One region of the Massilia violaceinigra genome, then DNA from elsewhere that is predicted to be linked to it. Evidence: predicted binding sites of a transcription regulator. Region 1 holds the regulator's gene; each other region holds the start of a gene.

Region 1 (4,319 bases):
GGCCTGCTCGGCCCCAACGGCGCTGGCAAGACCACCTCGTTCTACATGATCGTCGGCCTGGTGCCGTCGGATGCGGGTACGATCGATATCAGCGGGGTCGATATTTCGAGCCTGCCGATCCACCGCCGCGCCGCGCTCGGCCTGTCGTACCTGCCGCAGGAAGCGTCGGTGTTCCGCAAGCTGACGGTGGAAGAAAACATCCGCGCCGTGCTGGAACTGCAAAAGGTCGATGGCAAGTCGCTGACCAAGGCCCAGATCAACGAACGCCTGGACACGCTGCTGGCCGACCTGCAGATTGAAAAACTGCGCGAGAACCAGGCCATGTCGCTGTCGGGCGGCGAGCGGCGCCGGGTCGAGATCGCGCGCGCGCTGGCGACCAACCCGCGCTTCGTGCTGCTCGACGAACCGTTCGCCGGGGTCGATCCGATTGCCGTCATCGAGATCCAGCGCATCGTGCGCTTCCTCAAGCAGCGCGGCATCGGGGTTTTGATCACCGACCATAACGTGCGCGAAACGCTTGGTATTTGCGACCGCGCCTACATCATCAACCAGGGTGCGGTGCTCGCCTCCGGTCGACCCGACGACATCATCGCCGATGAATCCGTGCGCCGGGTCTACCTGGGCGAACACTTCCGGATGTAGGCATGAAACAGTCCCTTCAACTACGCACCTCCCAGCACCTCGCCCTCACGCCCCAGCTGCAGCAGTCGATCCGGCTGCTGCAGTTGTCGACCCTGGAACTGCATCAGGAACTGGAGCAGCTGTTAAGCGACAACCCGCTGCTCGAACGGCTCGACGACCCGCTCGATCATTCGGTGCGCCTGCTGGGCGATGGCGCCATCAGCAGCACCTCGACACCGACCGAAGCGGCGCCCGAGCCGGGAGCGCAGGATGCGCCGGCGCCGGCCGAAGGGGAAGGCTTCGAAGGCGGCGACGCGGACAGCCCGGCCAGTAGCAGCGACAACGATGGCGAATGGGGCGACCTCGGTCGCGCCAAGACATCCGACGACGAGGATTCGCGCCCGCAGCTCGAAGCCTCGGCCACCACCTTGCGCGAGCACCTGATGGAGCAGATGCGCGTGACCGTGCTGGAGGCGCGCGACCGCGCGCTGGTCGAACTGATCGTCGACGCCATCGACGACAACGGCTACCTGACCGAATCGCTGGAAGAAATCCAAGAGCGCATGCCGCCCGAGCTGGAGATCGAAATTGAAGAATTGCGCACCGCGCTGGCGCTGCTGCAAAGTTTCGATCCGATTGGCGTGGGCGCGCGCAATGCGTCCGAATGCCTGGCGCTGCAGATCCGGCGTATGCCGGGCGTGGCGCTGGTGACGCGCCGCATGGCGCTGACGATTGTCGAAAACCACCTGACCTGGTTCGCGCAGCGTGAATTCAACAAGCTGAAAAAGGCGCTCGACTGCGACGATGAAGACTTGCGCGAGGCGCAGACCGTGATCCGCCAGTGCAATCCGCACCCGGGCGCGGAGTTCGCGTCGGACGTGTCGGACTACGTGGTGCCGGACGTGATCGTGCGCAAGGCGAAAAACGGCTGGTCGGTGATGCTCAATAACGATGTCATGCCGCGCCTGCGCGTGAACAGCATGTACGCCGCGCTGCTCAAGCAGGGCAAGGGCGAAGGGCAGATGGGCGCGCAGCTGCAGGAAGCGAAGTGGCTGATCAAGAACATGCGCCAGCGCTTCGATACCATCTTGCGGGTGGCCGAAGCCATCGTCGAACGCCAGCGCAATTTCTTCTCGCACGGCGCGGTGGCGATGCGCCCGCTGGTGCTGCGTGAAATCGCCGACACGCTCGGCCTGCACGAGAGTACGATTTCGCGCGTGACCACGCAAAAGTACATGATGACGCCGCACGGCATGTTCGAGCTCAAATATTTTTTCGGCAGCCACGTGGCTACCGAAGCGGGCGGCGAAGCGTCATCGACGGCGATCCGCGCGCTGATCGTGCAGCTGACCAGCGCCGAAGATCCCAAGAGTCCTCTGTCGGACAGCAAGATCGCCGACATGCTGGGCGAGCAGGGCATGGTGATCGCGCGCCGCACGGTCGCCAAGTACCGCGAAGCGCTCAAGATTCCGCCGGTCGCCCTGCGCAAGTGTCTCTAGCCTGCCCGGAACTGCGCGGCGCCTAGAAAAATTCCGGGTGCTCGCGCAGCAGCACCTGCTCGTACTGGTTCACCGCCTTGAACTGTTCCAGCCCCGGCGCCATGCGCCGGCCAGCGTCCCAGCTGCGCCAGGCGCGCGCCATGTCGTAGCTCAGGAACAGCGCATCACCCATATCCTTGTAGGCCCCGGCCAGCGCCGGATTGGCGCGCAACACGCTGGCGTACAGCGGTAGCGCGGCGCGTACGTCGCCCAGCTTGGCGCGCCAATTTGCTTCAAACAGCGCCAGCATGTGCTGCTTGTGTGTGGTGAGCTTGCGCAGTTCCTGCAGCTTGGCGAGCGCCGCCTCCATCTCCGCCTTCCCCTTGGGCCGTATCGCCGCCGCGAACGCGCGCACTTGCGGATCGGCGTTGAGCAGCACCTTCTGCTCCGAGGTCGGCATTTTCATCTGTTCGCCGCTGACAAACGCCAATTCGGACATGCCGAGCATGGCGTCGAAGGCACGCTTGTCGGCGAACGCTTGCGCGATCTCGGTCTCGAAGGCTTGCCTGGCTGCCGCCGTCGGCGGCGCCGCATTCGCCTGCGCCTTGTCGAGCAGCTGATCGAGTTCGTCAGCCGCTGCCGCGCGCGGCTTGTACGGCTTGAGGTCGTAGCTGGCGGGGGCGCTTTGCCTGAGCGCGCTGACCGTGTAAGTGCGCGTCTGGCTGTGGCCGACCTGCTTGTGGTGCATCACGAAGCCGGCCGGCACGCGCTTTTCGCTGGCCAGGCGCGCCAGCACCAGCGGATGGCCGCCGAAACGGTAGCGCATCATGCGCTCGAACTTGGCCGCGTCGCCGGCGCCGATGCTGGTGCCGCCGGCCGGAATGCGCGCCAGCGGATTGCCGTCGACCGCCAGCACGGTGGCGCCGGCCTCGGTCGATTCGGACAGCTTGCGCGCCGCTGACGCGACCGACAGCTCATGTTCGTCGAAGACCGGGTCGAACGCCGGCACGTCGACCTTGGCTACGCTCAGCGCCCGGTTCAGCACCGACCGGTTCTTCAGTTCCTGGACGCGAAAGCCGGCTTCGTCGAACAGCGAGTAGTCGACATAGCGCCGATTGGCAAGGTCGATCTGGTAGCGGCGCCGGGTCGCCAGGTCGTAGATCGTCGATTCGCTCGCGCTGCTCACCGACAGATAGTGTTCGCCCAGGACCACCTTGTACTGCTTGATCTCGTCCGGCGGCGGGTTGTGGCCGTGCGACGCCACCGCGTATTTGGTGGCCACGCTCAGGTCGAAAGTGAGTGAGGCAAAGGCCGGCGCGGCGTTGCACAGGGCGCCGGCCAGGGCCAGGCGCAGCAGGGAGGAAAAGGCGGATCGCTTGAACATATCGGCATTCGGGAAAGGGGCGGGGAAGCGATTGTAGGTGAAGACCGTTGTCTTATATATATTAGTCTACGCACCTGCTACTTTCCGATCCTGCCGGTATTACGAGAATATACCGCAGAGAATATACCGGCTATTTCCCCTTGATTCCTGGCGTCTTTGTGCTTACCTTGTGCTATGCCAAATAACTGATACACTTGGTTTACACGAGAGAAAGTTGCTCGGGTACAAAAATGAAGGAGTTGAATACCATTAAACCCATTAATCGATTGGCAATTTTGCGGGCGTACAGAATCACCTCGTCCGTGCTGTCATAACGCTGTTCCTCTGCGCTGCCATGCGTACGAACGATAGTAACAAGAAGTGCCATTATCATTAGGAGTGTGTGTATGAATCTCACAATCAGTGGACATCATCTTGAAGTAACGCCAGCCATCCGTGAATACGTACAGAGCAAGCTTGAGCGCGTAAGGCGCCATTTCGATCAAGTGATCGATATTGCTGTCATCCTCACCGTCGACAATCTGACGGAAAAAGAAAAACGTCAAAAGGCCGAGATCAACCTGCGCCTGTCGGGCAAAACCGTGTATGTGGAAAGCCTGTCGCACGATCTTTACGCCGCCATCGATACCCTGATCGACAAACTGGATCGTCAGGTCATGAAGTACAAGAGCAAAGTCCAGGACCATAATCACCAGGCCATCAAGCACATGCCTGAAGAGATGCCTGAAGAAGAGACGCCGTCGGCCGCATAAGCAGGCCCCGTCCCTTTCGCCAAAGGGCGCCCGCGTGGCGCCCTTTTTGCATCCATGCGCGATAAAATAGCGCTCTTTTCCTCT
Region 2 (4,319 bases), 220 kb from region 1:
TTCTCCAATCCCTTGGAACGAGGCAAGTCCAAAGACTAATGCCGCTAACGTAAGCTTCGTCATTCCCGCGCAGGCGGGAATCCAAGTCCGGCGCTGAGCCGACGGCTACGGAACAAAATTGGATTCCCGCCTGCGCGGGAATGACGGTTCTGAAGTTTGTGGTCAGAAAAACGCTGAACCTAAACGCCATCGAGTCCAGAGACCAGTTCCTGGAGAGGCGGGAACGCATGCGTTCCCCCCAAGTTCCTACCGAAGCTACCGACGGCTCGACGAACTTGGGTTCCCACCTGCGCGGGAACGACGAGGTGGGGGCGGAAAGAAAAGGTGGTGGTACCCTCGGAGTACGAGTGGAAAACAACGCCCAGGCGGTTTACCCGCGCGAGAACGTGCGCGTCACCCGTTCCAGGTGCGCGCGCATGGCTTGGCGGGCGCCAGCCACATCATGCGAAGCGATCGCTTCCAGAATCTTGCGGTGATCGGTCAAGGTGGTCACGCGCAAATCCTCGGTCTGGAAATGCTCCTTGAGCTTGTGCCACAAACTGCCGCGCTGGTTCCACAAGTAATCGACCACGCCCACCAGCGCCGTGTTTCCCGTGGCGCGCGCAATCGCCAAATGGAAATTGCGGTCGGCCTGCTCGTTGCTGGCCCGGTCTTCATGGTGGTGCTCCATCTCCAGCACCGCCGTCAGGATCGCGTCGATGGCCGAATCGGTGGCCATCTTGGCCGCCAGCGCCGCCACTTCGGACTCGATCATGCGGCGCGCGGCCAGCACCTCGAACGGACCCGGCCCCACTTCGGGCACGTCGGCCTGCGCGGTGGCCTGCTCGCTCACGTACACGCCGGAGCCGCCGCGCACTTCCACGATGCCGCTCAGTTCGAGCACGATCAGCGCTTCGCGCAGCGACGCCCGGCTCACGCTCAGCTTGGCGGCCAGGTCGCGCTCGGCCGGCAGGCGCTCGCCGGCCTTGATACTCTCGTCGCGAATGAGTTCTTGAATCCGGGTGGCCACCACACGGTACAGGCGCGGCTCAGCCGAGTTCGATTCTTGCGGCGCAGAGGGTTTCTTCATTGATTGCTGGGTCCGGGGTAAGGCGTGAGGGAGGGTGTTCGCATGCTCGCCTGATTTTAGTTTGCTATGGCTAATGTTGCAAGGCTCTCCCCCACGTGCGCGCTACCAGCTCGATTCGCGCTCCGGGGTCGATGAGATGTGGTGGATCGACAAATCGGCGCCCTGGAATTCCTGCTCGGGGTCGAGGCGCAAGCCCATGGCTTTTTTCAGCACGCCATACACCAGGTAGCCGCCGGCCAGCGCGATGGCCACGCCCAGCACGGTGCCCACCAGTTGCGACGCGAATGACACGCCGCCGATGCCGCCCAGGCTCGTGAGCCCGAAGATGCCGGCGGCGATGCCGCCCCAGGTGCCGCACAGGCCGTGCAGCGGCCACACGCCGAGCACGTCGTCGATCTTCCAGCGGTTCTGGGTGAGGGTGAACATGGCCACGAAAATCGCCCCGGCGATGGCGCCGGTGGCCAGCGCGCCGAGCGGATGCATCAGGTCCGAGCCGGCGCAGACAGCCACCAGTCCGGCCAGCGGGCCGTTGTAGGTGAAGCCGGGATCGTTTTTGCCGAGCACCAGCGCGGCCAGGGTGCCGCCGACCATGGCCATGAGCGAGTTGACGGCGACCAGACCGTTCATCTTGTCGAGCGTTTGCGCGCTCATGACGTTAAAGCCGAACCAGCCCACCGCCAGAATCCAGGCGCCGAGCGCCAGGAAGGGAATCGAGGAAGGCGGGTGGGCGGAAATGGCGCCGTTGCGTCCGTAACGTCCGCGCCGGGCACCGAGCAGCAGCACGGCGGGCAGGGCGATCCAGCCGCCCACGGCGTGCACCACGACCGAACCGGCGAAGTCGTGGAACTCGGCGCCGAAGGCCATCTTGAGCCAGGCCTGGATGCCGAAGCGCTGGTTCCAGGCTATGCCTTCGAACAGGGGGTAGATGAAGCCGACCAGCAAGGCGGTGGCGATCAGCTGGGGATAAAACTTGGCGCGTTCGGCGATGCCGCCCGAAATGATGGCGGGAATGGCGGCGGCGAAGGTCAGCAGAAAGAAGAATTTGACCAGCTCGTAGCCGTTGCGCGCTGCGAGCACGTCGGCGCTGGCGAAGAAGTCGACGCCGTAGGAAATGCCGTAGCCGATGAAGAAATAGGCAATCGTGGAGACGGCGAAGTCGGCCAGGATCTTGACCAGGGCGTTGACCTGGTTCTTTTTCCTGACCGTCCCCAGTTCCAGGAAGGCAAAGCCGGCGTGCATCGCCAGGATCATGATGGCGCCGAGCAAGATGAAAAGTGCGTCGGCGGCGTGGTTGGTTCCGTTCATTGGACGATTCCCGATAAAGGTGCATGAAAGTGCTGCTGCCCTTAAAGAAAGCAATAATCGTTCCATTTTGGTGCGGTAACGCAAGCGCTTGATTTGATGGGGAAATGCGCGCTTCCGGCGACTGGCGCCGGTGCGCGCGCACCACGGCGGCGCATCCGTTTTGGTGCAACGTTCAGGCGCAGTAATTGTGGCCGCGCAGCAAAAGATCGAACTGGGGCGCGGTCAGCGGCCGCGAAAACAGATAGCCCTGGCCGAAATCGCAGCCGGCGGCGGTCAGCAGGTCGCGTTGTTCCTGCGTTTCGACGCCTTCGGCAATGACCTTGATGCCGAGCTTGTGGCCCATGACGACGATGGCTTCGCACAAGGCCAGGTCGTCCGAGCCGGCCACCATCTTGAGGACGAAGGACTGGTCGATCTTGAGGTAATCGATGTGGAATTTCTTCAGGTAGGACAGCGAGGAATAGCCGGTGCCGAAGTCGTCGATCGACATCTGGATGCCGCTTTCGCGAAACGAGAGCAGCTGTTCGCGAATGTTGTGGGTCGATTCCATGAGCATGCCTTCGGTGATTTCGACCACGATTTCGGTGCCGACGTAGCGCCCCAGCACCGGATGGGCGCGCACGTGCGGCGGATGGCAGGCGTGGCCGGCACCGGGCGAGTGGCGCCGGAACTGGGCCGGCGACATGTTCACGCTGATCTGGAAGTCGGGGTCGATGCTGCCGCGCCAGCGCATGGCCTGGTGGAACGCTTGCTGGAACACCCAGTCGCCGATGCTGATGATCAAGCCCGATTCCTCGGCCAGCGGGATGAATTCGGCCGGGCTGACCGGGCCGCGCTGCGGATGCTCCCAGCGCAGCAGGGCTTCGGCCTTGCGGATGCGCCCGCTGGCCAGCTCGACGATGGGCTGGTACAGCACGCGCAGCTGGTCGAGCGCGAGCGCGACGCGCAGGTCGTTGAGGGTGCGCATCTTTTTCTGCGCGGCGCGCTGCATCGATTGCATGAAATAGCCGAACTGGTTGCGTCCGCGGTTCTTGGCGGCATACATGGCCTGGTCGGCGTTCTTGAGCAGGGTGTCGACGTCGGTGGCGTCGTGCGGGAACAGGGTGATGCCGATGCTGCCGGACAGGTACAGCGTTTCGGCCTTGATGGCGAACGGTTCGGCCAGCGCGGCCAGCATCGCGTGGGCGATCCGCTCGACGCTGTCGAGATCGTCGAGCTCGCCGAGGATGACGGTGAATTCGTCGCCACCCAGGCGCGCCACGGTGTCGGCCTGGCGGATGCAGGCCGACAGGCGCGCGGCCACTTCGCGCAGCAGCTTGTCGCCGGTATCGTGGCCGAGGGTATCGTTGACTTCCTTGAAGTGGTCGATATCGATGAACATCAGCGCCAGCGGCAGGCCGGAGCGGCGCGATTTGCGCAGCTCGTGTTCGAGTCGGTCATGGAACATGCTGCGGTTGGGCAAGCCGGTGAGGAAGTCGAAATTGGCTTGGCGCCAGATGGTGTCTTCCGCCAGTTTCTGGTCGGTGATGCCGGAAAACATATTCACGCGGAACTTGACCTGGCCGCGCTCGTCGTAAATGGTATCGACGCGCAGCCATTCGGCGCACTCGTCGCCGTTCTTGTGGCGCGCCCACACCTTGCCCTGCGCATGGCCCGCCTTTTCCAGGCGCCGCAGCAGTTCGCAATTGTGGGCCTGGCCCAGCACGCCGGCCAGCAGCATGGCGGCCGGCTGGCCGATCAATTCCTGTTCGGTGTAGCCGCTCAGGCGGATAAAAGCGGGATTGACGGCGACGATGCGGCCGTTGGGCTCGGTGATCATGATCGCTTCGCCGATCGCCTCGTACACCATGGCCGACAGGTTCAGGGCGCGCTCGGTCTTTTTCCATTCGCTGATGTCGGTGGAAATGCCGATCACGCCGATCAGGCGGCCCTGCTCGTCGCGGAT
Region 3 (4,319 bases), 470 kb from region 1:
TCGCGCCGCCGCCAACGCTGCGGCGCTGGTACAAGCCGCTGGCGCGCTTCGTCTACGACGGCATGGTGCCCTTCCTGCCGCTGCCGGCCGCGCAAGCGTTTCCCATGTTCGAGTGGGGCATGAACTGGTGCGTGTCGAGCCGCGCCCATGGCTACCTGATCTTGCACGCGGCCGTGGTCGAAAAGCATGGACGCGCCGCCATCCTGCCGGCCCCGCCCGGCTCGGGCAAGAGCACCCTGTGCGCCGCCCTGGTCAGCCGCGGCTGGCGCCTGCTGTCGGACGAACTGGCGCTGGTGCGGCCCGAAGATGGCTTGCTGGCACCGCTGCCGCGCCCGATCAGCCTGAAAAACGCCTCGATCGAGGTGATGCGGCGCTACCAGCCGGACGCCGTCATCAGCCGCCCCGTGCCCGACACCACCAAGGGCACGGTGGCGCACCTGAAGGCGCCGGCCGACAGCATCGCGCGCGCCGCCGAACTGGCGCGCCCGGGCTGGATCGTGTTTCCGAAATATGCGGCGGGCGCGGCCACCACGCTGCTGGACGTACCAAACGCGCGTTCCTTCATGCGCGTGGCCGAAAACGGCTTTAACTACAGCGTGCTGGGTGCGCGCGGCTTCGCCACCCTGGGCGCCCTGGTGGAGCAGTCGCGCTGCATCGATTTCACCTACAGTGCGCTGGACGAGGCGGTGGCCGTGTTCGAGCAGCTCGCGGGCACGCCGTGATGCCATCCGAACGGCCACCCAGCGAAGTTCCCCGGAGCGCCGTCCCGCTGCTGCTGCAACTGCTGCGCCAGCCCGCGCGCGGCGCCGCCCTGACGCTGGCCGAATGGGATTTGCTGCTGCGCCAGGCCGCCAGCGCGCGCCTGGAAGCGAGCCTGCACGGCTTGCTGGACGAGCACGGCGTGGCCGGCGCGATTCCCGCCCAGGCCAGGCGCCACCTCGACTGGGCCGGGGTGCATGCCGAACGCCACGCGAACGCGGTGCGCTTCGAAGTGGCGCAGATCGGCGCGGCGCTGGCCGCCACCGGCGTGCCGCTGATCCTGCTCAAGGGTGGCGCCTACGCCATGGCGCGCCTGCCGGCGGCGCGCGGACGACTGTTTTCCGACATCGACATCCTGGTGCCGAAGGACCAGCTGGCCCAGGTGGAAGCGGCGCTGATGCTGCACGGCTGGACCACGGTGGCGCAGGACGCCTACGACCAGCGCTATTACCGCACCTGGATGCACGAATTGCCGCCGATGAAGCATGCGCGGCGCGCCAGCGTAATCGATGTGCACCACGCGATCCTGCCGGAAACGGCGCGCCTGCGGCCCGACCCGGCCAGGCTGCGCGCCGCCGCCGTGGCCCTGGCGCCGCAAGGAAAAGCCGCCCCCGGCCAGGCGCACGTGCATGTACTGGCCCCGGCCGACATGGTGCTGCACAGCGCCGTGCACCTGTTCTACGACGGCGAATTCGACCACGGCCTGCGCGACCTGCTCGACCTGCACCGCCTGCTGACCAGCCTGGGCGCCACGCCCGGCTTCTGGGAAGCGCTGCCGGCGCGCGCCGCCGAACTGGAACTGGGCCGCCCGCTGTTCTATGCCCTGCGCTACTGCGCGCGCATGCTGCACACGCCGGTCCCGGCATCGGCCCTGGCCGCCGCGCGGCCGGCGGGACCGGGCGCGCCGCTGCTGGCCCTGATGGACAGCCTGTTCCTGCGCGCCCTGCTGCCGAACCACCCCAGCTGCGCCGACCGCTGGAGCGCCGGCGCGCGCTTTTTGCTGTATATCCGCGGAAACTGGCTGCGCATGCCGCCGATATTATTAACAAGACATCTGTTTCACAAAGCTTTTATTTCTCCTAGTAAAGATTAATGCGAACGCGACATGTCGGTTTTCCTTACACCCCCTCATGCTTTACCCATAAATTACTAGCTAACTCTTTGATTTAAAACAAACGTTTACTTCTGGCACGAGTCCTGCTTACATAGAGGCACGTAGGATCAACAAACATAATCCGGGAGAACCACATATGAAACTGACAAAATACCTCGCTGCAGCCGCCGTCTCCGCAGCGTTCGTCGCCGCCCCAGCATCGGCAGCGACCATGGGTATGGCCGACTTGGCCATCACCGGCCTGATCATCCTGAACGCGAACAACGCGCCAGTGACCAACGGCATCGTGATCCAGAACGAAAACCGCACCGGCACCGCAAACTCGAACTTCAACAATGCGCAAGGTACCGGCGCCGGCTTGGGCAACATTTTCAGCACCACCATCGGTGGCACGGTCGACGTCAAGAACCGTTGCGCGGGTCCTTCCTGCGCTGCTATGCCAGCAGGTAACTACCCGGGCGGCATGGAAAACAACTTCACGGCCCACATTCCTGCACCGAACGGCAACTACGCCATGGGTGACATGTACATCGCCGGCACCGCGCTGGGCGTGACGGGCGCCAACGGCCTGACCCGTGCCGATTCGTCCGTGATGTCGCCAGGTAACGCCGGCAGCGCGAACGCGACCATCGCCAACTCGGCGACCGCGGTGACCACCTTCACGGCCGGCAATACACTGCAAGCGAAATTCGCGCTCGGCTACAACGCCTATCTGGCCGCGTTCGTCAATGCGATCAATGGCGTGAGCGGTTCCTCGCTGGGCACGATCAGCTGGACGCTGTCGCTGCAGGAAGTGATCGGCAATGTATCGACCACGATCATGAATTGGAGCCCGGCCGAGATCAACGACGGCGTGACCTCGAGCGACATTTCGCAAAACTCGATCAAGGAAAGCTCGGGCACGATCCTGTCGAATCTGGTGACCCTGACCGGCGGCCGTACCTACAAGCTGACCATCAACCAGGCATCGAACTCGATCGCTTCGGAAGTGCGTGCCGTGCCTGAACCAGGCAGCATGGTCCTGATCGGCCTGGGCCTGCTGGCCCTGGGCGCCGCTTCGCGCCGCAAGGCTGCCAAGTAAGACCGATGCGCGCGCCGGGCTGGCCAGGCCGGTGCGCGCAGTGTGTCGATGAACGACCCGGGCGCCTCGAGCGCCCGGGTCGTTTGCCTTTGCGCGCTCGCTTTTAAGCGATAATAGAACCATGGCCTACACCCAGAGCGACCACCCGAGCAATAACATCACCGGCCGCGCGACCGATGTGCGCGGCCAGGTGCGCCCGGCCTGCGTGCGCGACGTGATCAAGCTGGTGCGGGCGGCGCGCGAGAACGGCACGCCCCTGTATCCGTTCTCGACGGGCCTCAATTTCGGTTACGGCGGCAAGTCGCCGACCATGGCCGGCAGCCTGCTGGTCGACCTCGGCGCGCTCAACTCGATCCGGATGACGGTCGACAAGCGCAACGGCCGGGTGCTGCCGGTGGCCGTGATCGGTCCGGGCGTCACGCAGGGCGCGCTGTACGACTTCCTCGAAGAACACCATCCGAACCTGACCTTCAACGTCACCGGTTCGGCGCGCGCCACCAGCATCATCGGCAATGCGCTCGACCGCGGGGTCGGCTATTTCGGGCCGCGCAAGGAAGACCTGTTCGGACTGGCCGTGGTATGCGGCAACGGCAAGCTGCTGCGCACCGGGTTCCGGCGCCTGAAGCGCTCGCCGCTGGGCACCAGCAATCCTTACGGGCTGGGGCCGATACTCGACGGGCTTTTCTTCCAGAGTAATTTCGGCATCGTCGTCAGCGCCTGCTTTCGCCTCGTGCCCAAGCGTCCCAGGCAGGTGGCGCTGTCGCTGTCGCTGCGGCGCGAAGAGGATTTGCCGGCCTTTATCGACGAACTGGCCAATTGCAAGCGCGAAGGCTTGATCGAATCGGTCACCCACATCGCCAACCGCGCGCGCACCCACGCCACCCTGGCGTACGGGGTGACCCGCTATCTCGAAGAGGAATGCGCGTACACGCCCGAGCGCGCCTTTGGCGAAGCGGAAAGCGTGATGGACTTGATCGCCCCGGGCGAATGGGCCAGCCTGGGGGCCATCACGGGGACCCGCGCCCAGGTCAAGGCCAACCTGGCCGAGATCCGCAAACGCATGAAGGGCCTGGCGCGGGTGCGCCCGATCACCCACCAGCTGCTCGACACCGCCTATGCGGTGGCGCACAAGCTGCGCTTCATTCCGGTGGCGCGCGCGAATGCCGCCGCGATCGCGGCCATCCGCCCCCTGCACACGCTGGCGCTGGGGGTGCCGACCGACGCGGCGATCGATAATTTACTGTGGAAATTCGGGCGCACCGACCTGAACGCGGCCCAGCTCGACCAGTCGAACTGCGGTTTGCTGTTCATTAATCCGGCGCTGCCGCTGGACGGGGCCTTCGTGGCCAAGTTCATCGATGAAAT
Region 4 (4,319 bases), 6.4 Mb from region 1:
CGTCAGGGCGCTGTTGAACGGCCCGGCGCTCGAACAGGGGCTCGCGCAGCCATGGGCGAACGATCCAGCAATACGCCAGCCCTGCGGGCCACCCAAGCGCCCATCCGAGCGTCGGATACATTGCGGCACCGATGTAGCTCAGCGCCACGAGGATGCCGGCGGTTACCAGCCGGACAAGCGCGCTGGTCATTGGTAAGCCTTACCGCCGGCGCTGTGCCGTGCCATGTATGCGGCGTGCGCCGCCTGCGTGCGGGCGCGCATCCAGGCATCGAAGCCATCGGGGCCCGGCTCCGTCATCTTCTCGATGCGGATATGCCCACGCTTCACATCGATAGCGATCTCGTCGCCAACCAGGTATGGGCCCCCTCGTTTGTCAGGGGCGTAACAGATTGCCTCGCCTGCGTCCTCGTCCGCAAAGATGCAGCCGACTAGCTGCTCGCCGTTCAGGTACACGTCGGCGGGCAGCATGGCGGCGTTGTAGTCCGGGTGCTGCGGGTCACCTGAGATTCTCATGGCTGGTCTTCCGTTTCGTCGTTGTGGGGGATGAGGCCCCAGCCCAGCTCTCGGCGAATGTCGTCGGGGCTTGGTGGTGGATCGTCGTGCTCGGCGTGCGTGCGCCGGTCCATGTAAGCGCGCACCTTGCGCTTGTCAGGCTTGGTGGTGTCGGTCATGGCGAGCCGTCCGGACAGGTCAGTTGAGCAGCGAGGGTTGAATCGCGGTCTCGAGCAAATGGCGCTCATCACGCAAACTTGGAAGTTCGCGCTTTCGGTCCAGCATCAGGTGCGAGCCGAACGACGCGCGCACTTCGGATGCCACCTCTTTGGCGATCAATGCCTGCATCTGCTGCCACAGGTTGCGCTCGCCGCGCGACAAAGCATCGCGCATGCGGTAGAACTCTTTCACCAAGGCGATCTTGAACTCGACCACCTTCTTACTGTTGCGCATCAGCGCGATCAGCAGCGTGGATTGAGATTCATTGAGCATTGCGATCTCGCGGCGCTGTATGCCTCCTTCCGTGTCAAAGGGTTGGATTTCAAATCCGACCCTGCCCAATTGTTCCAAATCGGACACGTGCTTTCGGGCCAGTTTGATTACTGTCGCGTGTGGCTGCCCGATGCCGCGCGCAAGAACGAGCGACGAGGCACGGAGTTCGCCATCGGTGCTCACAGCTACCAGCCCAGCAAGGTTCAGGGTGCTTTGCATACATTTCCTTCGTCAGTGGTCGTCGTTGAAATGGGTGCGCAGAAGCAGTGACGAGCTGCTCTTCGGGTTGCAACCCTATCTGCGCGTAGAACGAAAAATGCCTCGACCGGTTAGGGGCGAGGCGTAGAAAGTTGGTTGATATTGAAAAGCTGGCGCGCAATGCAAAAGCCCCTGCGTCATTGCTGAGGCAGGGGCTTTTGCGCTTCTTCCGAGTGCGCGGGAGGCTCCCACCAGGGAACCTTGCCGCGTCTAGTTAATCTATGAATCAGTTGAAGGTGCGATTGTAGACGATATTTGCATGAGGTCAACCGGAACGCGCAGACCAATGCAAAAAGCCCGCCACCTTTCGGTGCGGGCTTTATTTCCGGGCGCAAGAAGTCCGATGGCAGCTATTCTACTATGCCGGGCCGTAGTGTCAATGAATTGTGGAAATTTATTTGCAGAGATTCAAAAACGGCATCGGAGCGCATGCGTACATATTTTCTTGTACCTCAGTGCATTGCGGCAAGATCCGGCCAGCATTGTAAATTAACTCAGTGTTGTGCTTGGTTTTTGAAATAGCCATTCATATACAATATGTTTACAATAATACAAGGTAGTCGATAACCGGCTCCGCTTACCATGAAAGCACCTAATGCCCAAATTTTCTTCTAGACTAGCGTATTGCGTCCTGGCTGCCGCCGCCGCCATTGCAAGCAGCTCCGCCCATGCGCAATCGATCGACATGTCCGCCGGAATTTCCCAGTACCGGTATCAGCTGATCGATCTCGACTTGAACGACAACATTACTCCAAGTATTGTCTTTACCGAGTTCATGGATAGGAGCTTCAGTTTGCACACCCTCGAAAACGAGGTCATCGCCGCCGATTCCATCCACACCTTGGGCACAACCTCAATCAGCAGTCGTGGTGGCTTCGCAAGCACCCGGTCCGATGCAAGCAGTTGGCGTTCGCTGGCGCACGTTGATGGCGCCATGCTCTTGAACGGATCGATGTCCGCAAGTACGACCCATTCCAGTACATTCATTTTAAGTCCGAATACAGGAATCATGTTTTCCGCCGTCGCAGAGATTTCCGGAGAGGTCTCTCCTCTGGGTCCGGGCGACTCGGCGGTCATGAATGTCAGAATGCAAGGAGACATAAGCAGCAGGTACGGGTCGGACAACGCCGAAATGATGGATTTCACGGAGTCATACAGCAAATTCACCTCTGGCACGCAAACGTACAAGATGTCCGGCTATTTGCATTCCAACCAGCAAGAAGTCATGGGAAGCATACGCTTCAGCACCGACGCCGTGGCACGGGTAGTGTCGGCAGTGCCTGAGCCGGAAAGCTACGCCATGCTGTTGGCCGGCCTGGGCTTAGTGGGCTTCTGCACCCGTCGCAAGGGCGCCAGATAGCAAACCGGCACTGCGCTGGCACAGCCCCCCCGGAGGTTCTGTCGCTCAGCGAACGTCGGCGGCGCAATCATGTCGGCGATACATGCGATAACCGCCGGTCGCGGCGTGCCGATCGTGGTGCGCCAAATCAAATACCTCAACAACATCGTCGAGCAAGATCATCGCGCAGAATGGGCCGCCTCGCTACCCTAAAAGATCTGCTGCTGAAGCATCAACAGGCCACGCGGTCCTTGAGGATCTTGAACAAACTGTCGACTGCCTGATCGAACACCTTGGCAAAGTCTGCACGCCAGACGCCGCGTGTCTTGAGACCGTAATGGGTCATAACTGCCTCGCGCTCGATTACCTGCAGCTCCCAGACGGCCGTATGCACTTCGCGGACCAGGCGCTTGTTGACCTCGATCTCCATGTCCTCAAAGCTGTGAATGCGTGCATCCGGGGCGCCCAGGCATTGCCTTGGCGCGCCTTCGGCAATCGGCTCGCCTGTTCTGATCCAGTCGGCCCATCCATCAAGCATGCGCACCACGTTTTGGTAGTGCTCTTGCTCCACAGTGTTGCGCACCACTGGCGGCAGCGTGGCAACGCGTACAGGTTTGAGCGCTGGCGGCGAGCTGTCTTCGGTCACGTCGACGAAGACGATGTCCGGTACGGGCGCTGTCTTGACAGGCCAGCGCAGAGTGAGTATCGGGCGCTTGCTCATGGGCGCACCTCGGTCGCGCAGGCAGCCGCGGCTTCGGTTGCGATCCGCGCCAGCGCCGTGTCGTGGCAGGCCACCAGGATGGCGTGCCAGTCGCCGCGGCGAGCCCAGTAAGTCGCGCGGCACCAGGTCACTTCTTGCATATCGAACTCCTTCATTTTCAGTAACTCCATCAGGCGCTGCTCAATCTTTGCGGGAACCGGGCGGTCGTTTTTCGTCATGCTTTTCTCTTGGCCATAGTTGTCATTTAGAGGGGTTGGTTGGAACCCCTCCGCAGTTGATAGGTATGAGGGTTAGGTGTTCCTGGCCCCCCGAGCAAAATCAGCAAAAACTTGTATCGAAAGTGACGTATTCACGGATGGTCAGTTCCGCTACGGCTCGCCCAGGCCGCCCCCTCGCTCTTTCGATTGGCGCACTCTGGTGAATGCGCCTGCCGAACGAGCCAAGCATTCCAACTCTGTACCTCTGTTCGCTTCGGCCTGTGCTCTCAGGCCTCGGCAAGGCCCCCTCTGCGCCTTGTTCGTGCTGTGCCTTGGTGTTCGACGGTGCTGTCGGTCTTTTTGCGGTGTGAGCCGATTCAGGCCCTTGCACGTTTTTCTGGTGTCGTCCGCTCCACCTGGTCCGTGTTTCAAACGCGACCCTTTATCTGGTACTGCATTCGGCTTCGAACGAAATTCGCACGAAGTCGAATGCAGGCTGCTGCCCTACTTCGCGCGCAGCAGCCGCGCTTCCCGCATGACCTTCAGCTTGATGTCGGCGAAGACGCTCGCCTGCACCTGCAGCACCGTGCGTTTCCGGCTGAAGCTAAACGCCTGGCCTTCCAGCTCCAGTTCGATCTTCTCCATGGCGTAATCGTTCCAGTCGCTGCCAGCGCACGCCGGCACCGCGACGCCCACCCCCAGCAGCTCGGCGGCGGCGTGGGCAGCATCAAGGCCAGGGTTGCGCCCAATGCGCGCGGCAGTCTCGTGGTCGTTGTCGGCGCAGACGACGCCCATACCGGAGCGGTCCATGCGATCCGCG

The links. Region 1 encodes sigma-54, which starts transcription at its own class of promoters, with help from an activator protein. Its sites were predicted from a motif close to TGGCANGNAANCTGCTTT; they were not measured.
Region 2: the regulator sigma-54 is predicted to act here: its motif matches at 2,422-2,439, upstream of CR152_RS05795 (ammonium transporter).
Region 3: the regulator sigma-54 is predicted to act here: its motif matches at 1,946-1,963, upstream of CR152_RS02755 (EDSAP-1 family PEP-CTERM protein).
Region 4: the regulator sigma-54 is predicted to act here: its motif matches at 1,587-1,604, upstream of CR152_RS34590 (PEP-CTERM sorting domain-containing protein).

The regions. Positions count from the first base shown of each region.
Region 1 covers NZ_CP024608.1:1,052,835-1,057,153, forward strand. The annotation lists gene lptB (LPS export ABC transporter ATP-binding protein) at 1-642, shown strand, start outside; gene CR152_RS04855 (RNA polymerase factor sigma-54) at 645-2,120, shown strand; gene CR152_RS04860 (hypothetical protein) at 2,143-3,483, opposite strand; gene hpf (ribosome hibernation-promoting factor, HPF/YfiA family) at 3,870-4,235, shown strand.
Region 2 covers NZ_CP024608.1:1,274,613-1,278,931, forward strand. The annotation lists gene CR152_RS05790 (FadR/GntR family transcriptional regulator) at 371-1,069, opposite strand; gene CR152_RS05795 (ammonium transporter) at 1,172-2,374, opposite strand; gene CR152_RS05800 (EAL domain-containing protein) at 2,547-4,319, opposite strand, start outside.
Region 3 covers NZ_CP024608.1:577,856-582,174, reverse strand. The annotation lists gene CR152_RS02765 (HprK-related kinase A) at 1-722, shown strand, start outside; gene CR152_RS02760 (nucleotidyltransferase domain-containing protein) at 722-1,852, shown strand; gene CR152_RS02755 (EDSAP-1 family PEP-CTERM protein) at 2,010-2,954, shown strand; gene CR152_RS02750 (FAD-binding oxidoreductase) at 3,076-4,319, shown strand, end outside.
Region 4 covers NZ_CP024608.1:7,434,569-7,438,887, forward strand. The annotation lists gene CR152_RS33945 (hypothetical protein) at 1-190, opposite strand, end outside; gene CR152_RS32160 (hypothetical protein) at 187-513, opposite strand; gene CR152_RS33725 (hypothetical protein) at 510-671, opposite strand; gene CR152_RS32165 (Rha family transcriptional regulator) at 691-1,203, opposite strand; gene CR152_RS34590 (PEP-CTERM sorting domain-containing protein) at 1,838-2,602, shown strand; partial or broken gene CR152_RS34595 (IS6 family transposase) at 2,663-2,770, shown strand; gene CR152_RS32180 (hypothetical protein) at 2,814-3,302, opposite strand; gene CR152_RS32185 (hypothetical protein) at 3,299-3,520, opposite strand; gene CR152_RS32190 (toprim domain-containing protein) at 4,004-4,319, opposite strand, start outside.